DNA from 3 places in the Bordetella sp. MIP270_01_BMS genome. Region 2 is predicted to be linked to each of the others. Evidence: predicted binding sites of a transcription regulator. Region 2 holds the regulator's gene; each other region holds the start of a gene.
What was found. The regulator HrcA, encoded in region 2, represses chaperone genes, less so after heat shock. The targets are predictions, from matches to a motif close to TTAGCACTCNNNNNNNNNGAGTGCTAA.
Positions count from the first base shown of each region.

Region 1: the regulator HrcA is predicted to act here: its motif matches at 2,377-2,403, upstream of rpoH (RNA polymerase sigma factor RpoH).
Region 3: the regulator HrcA is predicted to act here: its motif matches at 1,527-1,553, upstream of groES (co-chaperone GroES).

Region 1 covers NZ_CM143297.1:2,743,171-2,748,819, reverse strand. Annotated here, with positions in the region: gene ACV17W_RS12845 (S-(hydroxymethyl)glutathione dehydrogenase/class III alcohol dehydrogenase) at 1-192, shown strand, start outside; gene fghA (S-formylglutathione hydrolase) at 220-1,071, shown strand; gene ACV17W_RS12835 (hypothetical protein) at 1,120-1,812, shown strand; gene ACV17W_RS12830 (DUF1488 family protein) at 1,823-2,089, opposite strand; gene rpoH (RNA polymerase sigma factor RpoH) at 2,446-3,333, shown strand; gene ACV17W_RS12820 (phosphodiesterase) at 3,601-4,419, opposite strand; gene ACV17W_RS12815 (cation:proton antiporter) at 4,575-5,649, shown strand, end outside.
Region 2 covers NZ_CM143297.1:1,736,341-1,741,989, forward strand. Annotated here, with positions in the region: gene ACV17W_RS08090 (hypothetical protein) at 1-141, opposite strand, end outside; gene hemH (ferrochelatase) at 180-1,319, opposite strand; gene hrcA (heat-inducible transcriptional repressor HrcA) at 1,370-2,377, opposite strand; gene ACV17W_RS08105 (NAD kinase) at 2,491-3,390, shown strand; gene recN (DNA repair protein RecN) at 3,400-5,061, shown strand; gene fur (ferric iron uptake transcriptional regulator) at 5,200-5,619, opposite strand.
Region 3 covers NZ_CM143297.1:3,859,274-3,864,922, forward strand. Annotated here, with positions in the region: gene groL (chaperonin GroEL) at 1-1,149, opposite strand, end outside; gene groES (co-chaperone GroES) at 1,183-1,470, opposite strand; gene ACV17W_RS18100 (GNAT family N-acetyltransferase) at 1,736-2,197, shown strand; gene ACV17W_RS18105 (aspartate/glutamate racemase family protein) at 2,228-2,923, opposite strand; gene ACV17W_RS18110 (hypothetical protein) at 3,186-3,437, opposite strand; gene ACV17W_RS18115 (carboxymuconolactone decarboxylase family protein) at 3,686-4,309, shown strand; gene ACV17W_RS18120 (LysR substrate-binding domain-containing protein) at 4,351-5,247, opposite strand; gene ACV17W_RS18125 (tripartite tricarboxylate transporter substrate binding protein) at 5,395-5,649, shown strand, end outside.

The DNA.
Region 1 (5,649 bases), 1.0 Mb from region 2:
CGGCAATGGAAAGGCTCGGCTTTCGGTGGCGCCCGTGGTCGTACCGATGTGCCCAAGATCGTCGACTGGTATATGGAAGGCAAGATCAACATCGACGACCTCATCACGCACACCCTGCCGCTTGAACGCATCAATGAAGGTTTCGACCTGATGAAGCGCGGGGAATCCATCCGGTCCGTGGTGGTTTATTAAGCGCCAGCGAGCAAGGAAGCAAACAGCATGGCAGACCTGGAACTGATTTCTCAGCATCGTTGTTTTGGTGGCTGGCAGCGCTACTACCGGCACGCCTCTGCGCAAATCGGCCTGCCGATGCGGTTTTCGGTGTTCATACCGGCGCAGGCCGAACAGGGTCCGGTCCCGACCCTGTTCTTCCTGGCCGGCCTGACCTGCACCGAAGAAACGTTCATGATCAAGGGCGGCGCGCAGCGGCTCGCGGCCGAATACGGACTGATGCTGGTGGCGCCGGATACCAGTCCGCGTGGCGCCGGCGTCGCCGGTGAAGACCAGGACTGGGACTTCGGCACCGGCGCGGGGTTTTATCTGGACGCAACGGCCGAGCCCTGGCGTACCCATTACCGCATGGAAAGCTACGTGGCCGACGAGCTGTATGGCATCGTCACCCGGCAGCTTCCGGGCGATCCGGAGCGTACGGGCATTTTTGGGCATTCCATGGGTGGGCATGGGGCGCTGGTTCTCGCGCTTCGTCATCCGGAGAAGTTCCGCTCGGTATCGGCCTTTGCCCCGATTGCCGCGCCGATGCGTTGCCCCTGGGGTCAGAAGGCGTTCGGCGGATACCTGGGCCCTGACACCAGCGCCTGGAAGGCCTACGACGCCAGCGAACTGATGGCGCGTGTGCAGCGTCCGCCGTTCCCGCACGGCATCCTGGTCGACCAGGGCCTGGCCGATACATTCCTGGCCGAGCAGCTATACCCGGAAGCCTTCGAGCAAGCCTGCGCGAGCGTCGGCCAACCCCTGACGCTGCGCCGCCACGCCGACTACGACCACGGCTACTACTTTATTTCCACCTTCATGCAAGACCACCTGCGCTTTCACGCCGACCAATATCGATAGGGCGTCGCGGCCGCCCCAGGCCGCCGCCCGACGCCCGAGGACTATCTGGTGATCAACGGCTACGCCCCTTTTGTCTGGATGGCCCTGGCGGCCTTGATAGTGCTTGTGCCGGGCCTGGCACTGCTGTTCGGACGGGGCGGGCCGCGTGATGCCAGCGGCCGGCGCGTATTCCGGCTCAGGCCGGTGCGGCGTCTCTTCGGCGTCATGCTGGTGGCCCTGGCCGGCGTATCGGCACTGCTGGCCCTGACGCTGGTGCAGTTCCTGCGGCTGACTACCGACACGCCGGTCGCAGAAGTGCAGATTCACGAACAGGCACCGGGCCGCTTCCTGCTGACGGCTCAGGCGCCCCCCGGCGGGGCAGCGCGGGTCTATCCCCTGGCGGGCGACCAATGGCAAATAGACGCCAAGGTCGTGCGCTGGCGCTTGCCGGCTCTTCTGGCGGGTGCGCCTCCGCTGTACGCTTTCGAACGCCTGTCCGGCCGTTATAGCGATATTGAGCGCGAACGCAGCGAGCCCCGCAGCGTGCATGCGCTGAAAGACTGGCCCGTGCCCGATCTGGCCACGCTGAAGCGGGTCTTCCCCAACTGGCTTCCGTTTGTGGACGTTGAATACGGCAGTGCTGCGTATATGCCCATGCTCGATGGCGCGCGATACCGCGTGTATATGGACACGCGCGGCGGCGTGGTGGTCCGGCCCGACGGGCAGGCCACCGAAGACGCGCTGCGCCGCGCGGGCTGGTAGGCGGGGGGCGTCAACTGCCGTCGAAATCCCCCGCGCCCAGCTTGATGGTGCCATCTGCGGGCACCCACTGCGCTTTCTTGGCAAGCGCGCGGATATCTTCTTCGGCGGCGTCAAAAGCACGCAGCAACTCGCTGCCGCTGCCGTCGGCCGCGCCGAAGTAACGGCGCAAGGCATCGCCGGAAATTTCAAAAGGGCGCACCACGCCGCCCGTCTCCAATTCGAACACCACATCATCGCCCTGCGCCCGGGCGTTGGTGGCTTTGGCAAATGCACTCATGCGACCTCCTCGTAAGACGGGGCGTACGCCCCCGGAATGGCCCTCCCGGCAAGTGACGTGCCAATGGGGGAGCACGGGGGCGGCCTATGCCGGGTTGAGATCCGGGTGCAGGCGGGCAAGGCTGACGTTGATTTGGGAAGCCGATGCCCCGGGGCTCCCTCACCCTGGCCTGCGGCTTGCTGCCAAGTTCTCAATGGACCCACCCAGGGTATTTGGGGGGCAATCAATTTGGGGACGGGTCGGCTTTTAGTCCGTCGTGGGAACTCCTGCCGCCTGCAATAGTCGAATTAGCACTCAAGACGCCAGAGTGCTAACATCAATCTGATAACGTCGTTCCCTACCTGGAGACCGCCAACATGAAACAACCCAGCAGCTCGTTGGCCCTGTCCGGCAACGCCCTGGCGTTGGCCATTGCCAATCCAGGCTCGCTTGGCACCATCGAAGCTTATATATCGGCCGTGAATCGCCTGCCGGTGCTGACGGCCGAACGCGAAACCGAACTCGGCCGCCGCCTGCGCGACCACGACGACCTGGGCGCCGCCCGCGAACTGGTGCTGTCGCACTTGCGGCTCGTGGTTTCTGTCGCCCGCCAATATCTGGGCTACGGCCTGCCCCATGCCGACCTCATCCAAGAGGGCAATGTGGGCCTCATGAAGGCCGTCAAGCGATTCGACCCCGAGCGCGGTGTGCGCCTGGTGTCATTCGCCGTGCACTGGATCAAGGCTGAAATTCACGAGTTCATCATCCGCAACTGGCGCATGGTGAAAGTGGCCACCACCAAGGCCCAGCGCAAGCTGTTCTTCAATCTTCGCAGCATGCGTCCCGATGGGCAGACGCTCGATCCTGCTCAAGTCGACCGCATCGCCGAAGAGTTGAACGTACGGCGCGAAGACGTCAGCGAGATGGAGGTCCGCCTTTCCGGCCGTGACCTGTCGCTCGAAAAACAGGACGACGACGAAGAGGGTTACGCGCCCATTTCATATCTGTCCGACGAAGGGCGCCAGGAACCGAGCCATGTGCTCGACCGCCGCGACCAGGACGAATTGCAGGGCGCCGGGCTGGCCCACGCTTTGCAAGCGCTTGATGCACGCTCACGTCGCATCATCGAAGCCCGCTGGTTGCAGGACGACGGCGGGGTAACGCTGCAAGAGCTGGCCGAAGAATTCGGCGTTTCCGCCGAGCGCATCCGTCAGGTCGAATCGGCGGCGCTGAAGAAAATGCGTGGTGCGCTGACACCGGCGTGAACTGTGCGCGGGCGCTGAAACATATTGATTCAAATTCGCGCCCGCCGAGTTCGATTGTCCGGAAACTTAATGCGCGCAGGGGCGCCTAAACCTATGTAGACCGCGTAACCGGCCTCCGGTTTGGCAGTCTTGTATCCGTTTCGGCTTCTCCTCTTTCCCCTCCCCTATGAAACGGATACTTGCGGGGCACCTTGCATATCGGTGCCCTGTTTTTTTGCCCGCGCCAAACGGCACGGCTCCTGGCCATGCCAGGTAAGGCGCCGGCGTTCAGGCAGCGCGCAGCTGCTGCCACGTTACGGCGTCGACGCGCCGCACGCCAGTGGCCAGCGAGCCATCTCGATACAGCTTCAGCCAACGATAGCCGGGCGCCGCGTCATCCACCACGTGTCGTCCGTCACGTATGGCGAACTGGAAGCAGGTCGACGGCGCGGCCAGCATGCGCAGATGATGGCGGCGGCGATCAAACGCCTGATGGACGTGCCCCCACAGCAGCACGCGCGTACGCGGCAGGCCGGACAACTGCTGAAACAGCTCTGCGGCGTTGTCGACCATCATGGTGTCGTGCCACTTGCTGTCCATCTGAACGGGGTTGTGATGCAGGGCCACCAGAATGTGGCGGTCGCCCGCCAGGGCCGCGGCGCGCTCGAGCAGATCGAACTGCGCGTCGTCGATATGGCCCGCGTCGGAACCCGCTATTGTCGAGTCCAGCAGAATGATCCGCCATGCGCCTATGTCTGTGACAGGCTGGGTCCACAGGCCCAGCGCATGGCGCAGGGTCTGGGGATGATCGTGGTTGCCGGGCAGGCAGCGTACCGGCCAATCGGTTTGTTCCAGCATTTCACGCAGGCGGCGGTATGCGCCCGGCGAGCCGTCCTGAGACAGGTCGCCGGTGGCCAGCAGCAGATCGGGGCGATGACCATTGGCGCGCACCAGATCCAGCACCGCGCGCAGGCTGGCGTCGGTGTTGACCTCGCACATGACACTGTCTGGTTCGGCCAGCAGGTGCGTATCGGTGATCTGCACCAATAGCGTCGGCGCGTCGGCGCGGCCGGCGCTGGAAGTCGAGGCCGGCAAAAGACTCTCCATGCGTTTACGGAACGTCAGTACATTACCCAAAAAGCGCGGGCATCGGGTATGAGGGAAAGGGCGAGGCGTAACGAAACGTGGAACATCCGCCGGCGCTGAGTGTAAAAAACGCTATTCTTCTTGTTCCGTACACACCCGCTTCACCGCCCCATCTCATGGATATCGGCTTGATCGTATTCGGCTTGTCCGGCCTGCTGACCCTGGTGTGCTTCATGCCGCCGCTGGCCGGTCGGTTGAAGCTGCCCTACTCGGTTCTGCTGGCCATCGTGGGTTGCGCGCTGGGCATCTTGCTGCACCTGCACGGCTGGGCGCCGCCGCTGCTGGCCGACCTGCTCGATACCATCGAACACTTCGAGATTTCGTCCGAGACCTTCCTGATGGTCTTTTTGCCGGTGCTGTTATTCGAGACCGCGCTGGCCATGAACGTGCGTCGCCTGATGGACGACATCGGCCCGATTCTGATGATGGCGATTGTGGCCGTGGTGGTGTGTACCGTCGTGGTCGGTTTCGCGGTCAGCGCGGTGTCTTCATACGGGCTGATCGCGTGCCTGCTGCTGGGCGCGATTGTCGCCACCACCGACCCCGTGGCGGTGGTGGGCATTTTTCGAGAAGTCGGCGCGCCCAAGCGCTTGACCACCTTGGTCGAAGGCGAAAGTCTGTTCAACGATGCCGCCTCGATCGCCCTGTATTCCGTATTGCTGGGGGTACTGGGCGGCACGGGCACCCTGACCGTGGGCGGCGTGTTCAACGACTTTGCCTTCCATTTCCTGGGAGGCGGAATCGCCGGATACGTGATGGGTCGAGGCGCCTGCTTCCTGTTCGCCTGGCTGCGCGGCTTTCCCACTGCCGAAATCACCCTCACGCTGACGCTGGCGTACTTGTCCTTTTTCATCTCCGAACACTATCTGGGCGTATCGGGCGTGGTGGCAACCGTGATTGCCGGCCTCGTAGTCGGATCGACGGGACGTACCCGCATGTCCCCCGTGACGTTCGAGCACCTGTCGAGTTCATGGGGACAATTCGGATTCTGGGCCAACTCGCTGATTTTCCTGTTTGCCGCGATGCTCATTCCCAAGCTGATGGCCGCGGCCGACCCGGAAGACCTGATGATGGTGGCGGTGGTCTTCGTGGTGACACTGGTGGCTCGGGCCATCGTGGTGTTCGGCTTACTGCCCTTGCTGGGGCTCACCCCCCTGGGCACGAAGGTCAGCAATTCCTATAAAACGGTAA
Region 2 (5,649 bases):
GGGTGTGATGGCGATGGGATCGCTCGCCGGAAAGGTATCTTCCAGCGCCTCGTCGAGGTCGCGCTCGACGGGATCTTCTTTCAAGTTGCCGTGCCCAGGTTCCGAAGAAGTGCCTACGCCCGGTTTTACGTCAGTATTCATGTGCTGGCTCCTGAAAGGTCGATCGGAATCGGCTGGGGTCAGCCGCCGCGTTCCGTGCTGCCGGATACGCCAGCATCCAGTTTACGTGTTGCCGGGCCGCGCGTCGGCCAGCCTTGTAAGTGATTGTCGACCAATGCGGCCAGGGCGTCGGTCCAGGCGGGGTCGTCGTTGAGCGCCGGAATGTAGCGAAACTGGCGCCCGCCGGCCGCTATGAAGGCGTCGCGGCATTCCTGGCTGATTTCTTCGAGGGTTTCCAGGCAGTCGGCGACGAAACCCGGACACACCACGTCGATGTCGGTAACACCCTCGGCCGCCATGGCTTTCAAGGTGGGTTCGGTATAGGGTTCGAGCCAGCGCGCCGCGCCGAAGCGGCTCTGGAAAGTGACCTCGACCTGATCGGGTGCCAGCTGCAGCTTTTCCCGCAGCAGGCGGGCCGTGTCCAGGCAGTCACGATAGTAAGGATCGCCCAGCTCGATCGAATAGCGGGGCAGGCCGTGAAAGCTCATGACCAGCTTCTGCGGACGTCCGTGCGCCTGCCAATAGGCGGAAATGCGGCCGGCCAGCGCTGCGATATATCCCGGATCGTCATGGAAGCGCTTGATGAACCGCAGCTCGGGCTGGTCGCGCAGGCGGCCGACATAGGCCGCCACGGCATCGACCACGGTGGCCGTGGTGCTCGCGGCATACTGCGGGTACAGCGGGACGGCGAGAATGCGCTCGCAGCCCTGCTTGCGCAGATTGACGATGGCCCGCTCGATCGAGGGCTCGCCGTAGCGCATGGCCAGCTCGACCTGGACATCGTGGCCGCGCTGGGCGAGCGCGCGCTGCACGGCTTCGGCCTGCCTGCGGCTGTACACGAGCAATGGCGAGCCGCCTTTCATCCAGATGCCTTCGTACCGCGGTTGCAGTCGCCGCGGCCGGCGCGCCAGCACGATGCCATGCAGGATGGGCAACCACAGGTAGCGGGGGATTTCAATGACGCGGGGATCGGACAGGAAAGCCGCGAGGTAACGCCTGATATCGCGCGGGGTGGCGGTTTCGGGCGTGCCCAGGTTGACCAGTACCACGCCGGTACCGGCCATGGGACGCGGGGCAGGGTTCTCGTCGAATGGATCCGCCTGGTGCGGTTCGGGCAGGTAACGCTCGGGCCACAAATATTTGAACAGGCGTAGGAACACTAAATACCCCTCTGGGGCGCGCTTCGGAAGAAGGCCGGCCCGCTACAGATTCATTGGTTGTTGCTGAACGCGTTGGACAGCAGGCGCGCGGTAATGTCGACGATGGGAATGACACGCTCGTACGCCATGCGGGTCGGGCCGATGACGCCCAGGGTGCCGATCACCCGGCCGTCGACGCCGTACGGCGCGGTAATGACCGAGACTTCTTCCAGGGGCAGCAACTGGGATTCTCCCCCGATGTAGATCTGCACCCCCTGCGCGCGGCTCGAGGTGTCGAGCAGCTGGAGCAGGTCGGTTTTTTGCTCGAAAAGCGAGAACATCTTGCGCAGGCGATCCATGTCGGACGCGATATCGGTAACGTCGAGCAACTTGCGCTCGCCCGAGATGACCATGTCGTCACCGTCCTCCGCCGCTTCGGCGCCCGCCTCGACGGCTGCCTGCATGAGGCGGGATATGTCTTCACGCAGCTGGGCCAATTCGGTGGTCAGGGTGCGGCGCACGGCGTCAAACGACTTGCCTGCGAAATGCACGTTGAAGAAATTGCCCGCCTCGATGAGCTCGGCTTCGGAGTAGTCGCGCTGTACCGTGAGAATGCGGTTCTGCACATCGCCGTCGGGAGTGACGATGATGAGCAGCACCCGCTTGTCGGACAGGCGAATGAACTCGATCTGGCGGAATACCTGGGCGCGCTTGGGCGTGAGCACCACGCCGGCGAACTGGGTCAGGTTGGACAGCAGGGCTGCGGCGGCATTCACGGCGCGGGACGGCTCGGTAGCCGACAACGACGCCGAAGGGATCTGCTGGTGCTGGAATTCGAAGGGCTGCACCGCAAGCAGCGAATCCACGAACATGCGGTAGCCGCGCGGCGTGGGCACCCGGCCGGCCGAGGTATGCGGGCTGTGGATCAGGCCCAGGTCTTCGAGGTCGGCCATGACGTTGCGTATAGTGGCTGGCGACAGGTCGAAAACCTTTGAAAGCGTACGCGAACCGACCGGTTGTCCGTCGGCGATGTGGCGTTCAATCAACGCTTTCAGCAATGCGCGTGCACGATCATCCATATGGGCTATTGTAGGGAAACTTTTGGAAATGAGCGATTTTGTCCCGCAGCAGAATAAGCGGCCCCCATATAATCGCCGAATCCGCTGTACTTGAAATTATCGCCTCTCTTGCCATGCACTTTCCCACCGTCGCCCTGATAGGCAGACACCAGGACACCGGCCTGGACGCGCCCCTGCGCGCGCTGGCCCACATGTTGGTGCAGGCCGGCCGCCGTGTACTGGTTGAAACCGATACCGCCGGCAATACCGGCGTGCACGAATACCCGGTTGCCAGCCTCAAAGAGATCGGCGAAGAGGCGTCGCTGGCCGTGGTCATGGGCGGCGATGGCACAGTGCTGGGGGCCGCCCGCACGCTGGCTCCGTACGGCGTGCCGCTGGTGGGCATCAACCATGGCCGCCTGGGCTTCATCACCGACGTCCCGCTCCAGGAGGCCCATACCGCGCTCGCGCGGGTCATCGAGGGCAACTACCAGGCCGAAGACCGCATGCTGCTGGTCGGCAGCGTGTGGCGAGGCGACCAACTCATGTATACGGCGCCCGCGTTGAACGACGTCGTGCTCAACCGCGCCGGCCGCGGCGGCATGATCGAAGTACGCGTAGAGCTTGACGGCGCATTCATGTATGGACAACGTGCCGACGGCCTGATCATCGCCACACCCACCGGATCCACGGCCTACGCCCTGTCGGCCAACGGGCCGATCCTGCATCCCGGCCTCGATGCCATGGTGCTGGTCCCCGTGGCGCCGCAAACCCTATCCAACCGCCCCATCGTCATCCCCGGCGGCGGCGTGCTCAACATGACCCTCACGGGCATGGGCCGGGTCGAAATCGGCGCCAGCGTGCATTTCGACATGCAGACCTGGTCCGACCTGCAACCGGGTGATCGCATCTCGGTACAGCGTGCGCCGCACACCATACGATTCGTGCACCCCGAAGGCTACAGCTTCTTTTCGACCCTGCGTCGCAAGCTGCACTGGAACCTGATGCCCCAGGCTTCGGACAGCGTGGAGTAACGGCAACACATGCTGCGCACCCTGCATATTCGCGACTTCGTCATCGTCGAACAGACCGAGATTCATTTCGGCGCGGGCTTCACGGTTTTTTCGGGCGAGACCGGCGCGGGCAAATCCATTTTGATCGACGCGCTGGCCCTGGCGCTGGGAGGCCGCGCCGATGCCGGCGTCCTGCGCGATGGCGCCGCCCGCGCCGACATCACTGCCCTGTTCGACACGCCTGACACGCTGCGCGGCTGGCTGGCCGAGCGTGAACTCGACGCCGGCGACGAACTGACCCTGCGCCGAGTGGTCGACGCACAGGGGCGCAGCCGCGGCTATATCAACGGCATGCCGGCCACGCTGGCGCAGTTGCGCGAACTGGGCGACTGCCTGGTCGATATCCATGGGCAACACGCGCACCAGAGCCTGATGCGGCCCGATGCGCAGCGCGACCTGCTGGACGCCCACGGAGGGCATGGCGATCTGCGGCAGGCAGTGGCCAACGCCTGGAAAGAATGGCGAACGCTGGCGCGCCAGCTCGAAATCGCCGAAAAAGACGCCGCCGGCCTTGCCGCCGAACGCGAACGCCTGCAATGGCAGGCCGACGAACTCGACCAGCTGGCATTGCAGCCCGACGAGTGGGACGCCCTGCAGGCCGAACAGTCGCGCCTGGCGCACGCGCAGGGCCTGCTCGATGGCGCGACCCAAATACTCGAAGCGCTGGACGGCGAAGTCGATTCTGCCCAGCACCGCCTGAACGCCGCGCACCACCGCTTGCAGCAGATGCTCAGGCACGACCCTGGCCTGCATGGCGTGGCCGACGAACTCGAGTCCGCCCGCATCGCCGTTGCCGAGGCCGTGTCCGACCTGAACAATTACGTCAGCCGCGTCGAGCTCGATCCGCAACGCCTGGCCGATGTCGAAGCGCGAATGAGCGCCGTGTTCGACACGGCGCGCAAATTCAAGACCGACCCCGAAGCCCTGCCCGCCCTGCGGTCCACCGTGCAGGCACAGCTCGCCGATCTGCAAGCGGCGGCCGACGTCCACGCCCTGCGAGCCCGCGCCGAATCGGCCGCCAAAGAATACGACTTTGCTGCGAGCAAGCTGTCGGCGGCGCGCGCCAAGGTGGCCAAGAGCCTGGGCAAGCAGGTCACGCAGGCCATGCAGACGCTGGCCATGCAAGGCGGCCGTTTCGAACCCGTGGTATCACCCGGACCCGCTTCCGGGCATGGCAACGATCATGTCGAATTCCTGGTGTCGGGCCACGCGGGCACCTCGCCCCGGCCGCTGGGCAAAGTGGCCTCGGGCGGAGAACTGTCACGTATTTCCCTGGCGCTTTCGGTTATTGCCAGCCGCGCCGCGCGCGTGCCCACGCTGATTTTCGACGAAGTCGACAGCGGGGTGGGCGGCGCCGTGGCCGAGGCCGTGGGCAAACTGCTGCGTGAACTCGGCGAACGACACCAGGTGTTGTGCGTGACGCACCTGCCGCAAGTCGCGGCCTGCGGCACGGCGCAATACCGGGTCAGCAAAACCGAAACCGCTGGCACCACGCGTTCGCACATAGCCGAACTGGATGCGGATGAACGGGTCGAAGAAATCGCCCGTATGCTGGGCGGCATAAAAATCACAGCTACCACTCGCGAACACGCCCGTGAAATGCTGGGCACCCTGGCCGAACCGTCACGCTGAATAGGCCCGGCCGCTCAATGAAGGCGGCCTGAGCCGTCGCGCGCAAGTGGGTCATGGCAGGTGCTCTGGCGGCTGGCGCCGCCAATCGCATTGCCGAAAGCGGAAACGGCGTTCCGCCTCCGGGCGGAACGCGCCAGATCAACGTTTGTGGCAGTTGCTGCAGATACCGTAAAGCACCATGGCATGGCTTTCCAGGACGAAGTTGTTGTCCTTTGCAACCTTGTGCTGGCGCTTCTCGATATCCGGGTCCGAGAATTCGACGACCTTGCCGCAATTCGTGCAGATGAGGTGATCGTGGTGGTCGCCGTCGTTAAGTTCGAACACGGCCTTGCCGCTGTCGAACTGGCTGCGGCTCAGGATGCCAGCCTGTTCAAACTGGGTAAGTACCCGATAGACAGTGGCCAGGCCGATTTCCACGTTTTCGCTGATAAGGGCGCGATACACATCTTCGGCGCTCAGGTGGCGCAGGTCGGCCTTACGGAAGATATCCAGGATCTTCAGGCGGGGGAAGGTCGCCTTCAAACCCATGTTCTTCAGTTCGCTTTGGTCGGTAGTCATGGTGTAATCGCTCTCCGTACGCCATGTGGC
Region 3 (5,649 bases), 2.1 Mb from region 2:
AGCACCGACGCGAATCACGGCAACGCCGCCGGCCAGCTTGGCCACGCGTTCCTGCAGCTTTTCACGGTCGTAGTCGGAAGTGGCTTCTTCGATCTGGACGCGGATCTGCTTGACGCGCGCTTCGATCGACTTGCTGTCGCCAGCGCCGTCGATGATGGTGGTGTTTTCCTTGCCCACTTCGATGCGCTTGGCCTGGCCCAGTTCCTGCAGGGTGGCCTTTTCCAGCGACATGCCGGTTTCTTCGGAGATGACCACGCCGCCCGTCAGGATGGCGATGTCTTCGAGCATGGCCTTGCGACGGTCGCCAAAGCCCGGGGCCTTGACGGCGGTGGTCTTCAGGATGCCACGGATGTTGTTCACCACCAGGGTGGCCAGCGCTTCGCCTTCGACATCTTCAGCGATGATCAGCAGCGGACGGCTCGACTTGGCGACTTGCTCCAGCACGGGCAGGAGGTCACGGATGTTGCTGATCTTCTTGTCGAAGATCAGGACATACGGGTCGTCCAGAGCGGCGACTTGCTTGTCGGGGTTGTTGATGAAGTAGGGCGACAGGTAGCCGCGGTCGAATTGCATGCCTTCGACGACGTCGAGCTCGTTGTCCAGCGACTTGCCGTCTTCGACGGTGATGACGCCTTCCTTGCCCACCTTGTCCATCGCGTCAGCGATGATCTTGCCGATGGATTCGTCGCTGTTGGCCGAGATCGAGCCAACCTGGGCGATTTCCTTGCTGGTGGTGACCGGCTTGGATTGCTTGGCCAGTTCGGCCACGGCAGCGCTCACGGCCTTGTCGATGCCGCGCTTCAGGTCGATGGGGTTGAAACCGGCGGCAACGTACTTCAGGCCTTCTTGAACGATGGCCTGGGCCAGCACCGTGGCGGTGGTGGTGCCGTCACCGGCGTTGTCCGAGGTCTTCGAGGCCACGTCTTTGACGAGCTGGGCGCCGATGTTCTCGAACTTGTCTTTCAGTTCGATTTCCTTGGCAACCGACACGCCGTCCTTGGTGACGGTGGGGGCGCCGAACGAACGCTCGAGCACCACGTTGCGGCCCTTGGGACCCAGGGTGGTTTTTACGGCGTTGGCGAGGACGTTTACGCCGCGGACGATGCGGACACGGGCGTCGTCAGCGAACAGGACTTGCTTGGCAGCCATTGTGAGCTTCCTTCGAAAATTCGGTTCAGGTAATTACTGGATCACGGCGAGGATTTCTTCCTCGCGGATGACGAGCAGCTCTTCGCCATCGACTTTCACCGACTGGCCGGCATACTTGCCGAACAACACCTTGTCGCCAGCCTTCAGGTCGACCGGCAGCACTTTGCCGTCTTCGGTCTTCTTGCCCGGTCCAACGGCGACCACTTCGCCTTGATCCGGCTTTTCAGCGGCGCTGTCAGGGATAACGATGCCCGAGGCAGTCTTGCGCTCGTTGTCCAGGCGTTTGACGATCACGCGATCGTGCAGGGGACGCAGGGCCATGAGGAAACTCCTGTTTCTATATAGAAGGTGAAATGATCGAATCCGGGCCGGTGGTGTTAGCACTCACCGGCGGCGAGTGCTAATTATAGGGATGATGTTGCCGGGTTCAAGGGGGGGTGGGGCCGTTGTTACATTTTGGCCAGCGGGCGGTCGGGGCCCCCGGCCGCCCTTCGCCGCCCGTGACCGGAGAGACGGGCCGATAATGGCGCCTCGGCGGCACGGTGGCGGTCCAGGGCCGTGGCGCGCAAAGGGAGCGAATGCACGGATGAAAATTTCTCTTGAATCGCCCAGGCAGCCGGATGTTTTGGGGCTCATCGATGATCTGGACGCGTTCCAGAAGCCGCTCTACCCCGCCGAGAGCCATCACGGCATCGACATCCATGCGCTGGAAAAACCGAATGTACTTTTCGCCGTCGCGCGCGACCCTGGCGGCGAGGCCGTTGCTTGCGGAGCCATGGTGCTGGAAGCTTCCTATGGCGAGCTCAAACGCTTTTACACAAAGCCGTCCCATCGGGGCAAAGGGATTGCGCGCGCAATGATTTGCCTCCTGGAAACCCAGGCGCAGCGCCGCGGCTGCCATCAATTCGTGCTGGAAACAGGGTATCTGCAACCCGAGGCCTTGGCCCTTTATTCCCGTTGCGGATACCAGCGTTGCGGGCCCTTCGGCAGTTATGTGGAAGACCCCAACAGTGTCTTCATGTGCAAGGCGGCTCCCCGGTTGGCCTAGCGCCGCCGGATAAATGCAGCAGAAAGCTGCTCAGGACAGGGCCATCCTCACTGCAGCCTGGCAATGAAGCTCGGTTGTGGAAAATGCGGGCACAGGGCAATCCTGTGGCGGCAAGAGCAGCGGGATTTCTGTGCAAGCCAGGGCGACACAGTCCGCTCCACGTCGCCCCAGCTCAGCGATGATGTCTTTGTATCGGTTCCGGGTTTCGTCGAGAAATCGATTTTGCACCAGTTCTTCATAAATGCTTGCATGAATGAAGCTCTTTTCCTTTTCGTCGGGAACAATTGCTTCAAGGCCGTTCTGGGCAAAGATACTGGGATAAAAGTCGCCTTCCATGGTTTTTCTGACTCCCAGGAGCGCCACGCGCTTCAGGCCTTTTCGGGCCTTGATCGCATCCGCTGTGACTTGAGCGATATGCAAGAACGGGATGTCGATCATTGGCTGCACCAGCGGGACAAAACGGTGCACGTCATTGCAGGTGATGACGATGAAATCCGCGCCGGCCGCTTGCAGCGCCTGCGCCGATGCTGCAATCTGCCGGCACGCCGCGGCCTCGTCCTGCCGCTCGATGACGGCGTCCACGTAGTCCTGGCGGTTCACGCTCTCCAGCACGATTCGGGCTGAGGTCACGCCGCCTTCGATTTCCTGCACTATCTGATTGACCCGCCTGTAGTACTCGGCCGTGGACACCCAGCTCAACCCGCCGATCATCCCGATTTTCTTCATTTTTCCTCGAACCCTTTTTGACGTGTTCGCAATCGCAAATCTGACTGACCGATAATTCCGGGCGCGGCCCAACGAATCGCCGGATTTTACAGACTGCGCTCCGGGCGGAGTATGGATTGCGCATGGAGCCCACGGGTGAAGGCACCGCCCACAACGATCACACCCTGTGCTGCGCCTCAGGGCAGATGACTGCCCCCGGGCTGCAGGCGGGCGTTCCCGCGACGTTCGGACGTTGCCGCCATGGCTCGTGCTTCGGCACGCATTATTGGCGGTTGATCCAGTCTTGCGTGTCGCGTATGAACCAGGGCAGGTTCAGGCGCTCCCCTTCGCCGGACTGGATGGTCAGCCGTTGGCCAGACGAACCTGGCGCGCTGTCGGCGCGCTGGGCGGCGGGCGGCGGATCGCTGCGGTAGTCCATGCCGGTTTGCCGGGGCGGGTTGTCGGCGCAGGCGGCGAGCGACGCGCATGCGGCCGCGATCAGGATGGGACGCATGGTCGAGCGAAATATATTCATCAAGGTGTGTATTGCGCTGGAAGCACGGGCCGACGTGCCGGACGGAACTGGGCGTAGCCTTTACCTTACTCGCATTGCTGCCTGTTGCGCATCTTGTCGGGCATTCCGTGATGGTTGGGCCGCGGAAACGGAACAACTGCTGTTCCGGCGGCGCGATTGTTGCCAACCTGGGCCGCCGCTAAGCTCGATCGGGCAAATATTGCCGAGCGATATTGCGACCCTACAACAACAAGGACCGAGGAGACATCATGAAGTCATACGCCGTGGGCGCGTTGTGCGCCGTCCTGGCGCTGGGATCAGCGTACGCGCAAGAACCGCCTGCACGCGTGCCTCTGGTGCCGGCGGACACGCAGGACGAGATACTGCAGCCCGCCTTCAACGCCATCAGGGCCCGCGGCACCGAGCCCGGCAACATGCATAGGGTAGTGGGGCACAGCCCTGAAATCTTCAAGGCCTATCTGGGGCTGGCGACGGCATTGCGCAATTCGGCCGAGGTGCCCCGTGCCGACCGGGAACTGGTGATCCTGCGCATTGCCCAGCTGGCAAACGCGGAATATGAGTTCACCGCCCACCGGCCCATGGCGCTGAGCTGCGGCATTTCGGAAGCGCAGGTCGACGGCCTGGCGGGGTGGAAAACATCGAAGATGTATTCCGACAAACAGCGGGCGCTGCTGGCGTACGCCGAGGAAATCGGGTCGCCGCTGGGCGTCAGCGACGCCACGTTCGAGGCACTGCAGGGGTTTTACCAGCCGCGCGAAATCGTCGAGCTGACCATGACGGGCGCGTTCTACAACATGGCTTCGCAGGTGACCGGGGCGCTCGAAGTGAAATCCGACCTGGGCAAGGTGCCGTCCAAGTACGGCAAGTGCTGATGCCGGCGGCCGCGCACGAAGGTGTGCGGCCGTGTGCCCGGCTATTGCGCCGCGTCGTGATGTGAAATCAACGCGATCCATTCACGCAGCACGGCGGCTTCGCGGGTGTCGCATTCGTAGCTGCCCTTGGGTATTGCGAAGTAGTAAGAAAACGCGCCCAGGTTGAGCCACTGGTCGAACGGCGCCACCAGCCGGCCGTCCTGCAGTTCTTGCGTGATGAGCGCCTTCTGGCCCATGGCTACCCCATAGCCGGCCAGTGCGGCTTCATAGGCCAATGCCGATGATTCGAATCGCATGTCTCGGCCGTCTTCGGGAAGGCGCAGGCCGGCGTGCGCAAACCAGACCTGCCAATCGTCGGGGCGCGCGTGGGTGTGCAGCAAAGTGACGCCGCGCAGGTGCTCGGGCCGTTGCAGCTGCCGCGCCATATCCGGCGTGCACACGGGGGCGATCTCGTTCTCCATGATCTTGAACTGCGCCAGGCCGGGTGCATGGCCATGATTGAGCACGATGGCGGCGTCGAGCTGCTCGCGTTCAAAATCGGGCGGACTGGCGGACGTGTGCAGGCGGACTTCCAGTTCCGGGTGCGCCGCGTGCAGGCCGGCCAGGCGCGGCAGCAGCCAGCGCATGGCGACCGTGTGCGGAGCACGAAGGTTGAAGACGCGGGATTGCGCCGCGCGTTGCAGGCTCTGGGTGGCCCGCCGCAGCCCCGCCAGATGGCGCGAAATTTCCTGGTGATATTCCAGGCCCTCGGGCGTGAAGCTGATGCGCCGGTGCTGGCGATGAAATAGCACGGTGCGCAATTGCTTTTCCAGCAAGTGGATCTGCCGGCTGACGGCCGCAGGTGTCACGCACAGTTCCTGCGCCGCGGCCGTGACGCTGGCCAGCCGACCTACGACCTCGAACACGCGCAAGGCGTTCAGCGGGGGAAGCGGATCCATCGTGATTTCGGTTAACTAAAACTGAATCGTAGCAGCGCAGAAGTTGATTGACCATGCTGGGCCGCGTTCCTACCATTTTTGCCTGCGTCGATGGGGCGTGTGCTTTTTTCAATTAACGGGTTGTTAAGCAAAATACCAAAGGGGGTAATGATGAAACCATCGGTCTGGCGTTACTGCGCCGTTGCATTGATTTCTTTGGCCACGTGGGGCACGGCGGCGGCGGCGGCCGACTCGGCGGCGTTTCCGTCCAGGACGGTATCCATCGTGGTGCCGACCACGCCGGGGGGCACGGCCGATTTGGTGGCCAGGCTGGTTGCCCCCAAGCTTGCCGCGCTGTGGGGTGAGCCCGTCATCGTCGAGAACAAGCCTGGCGCGGGTTCTCTGGTGGGCACCGACTACGTG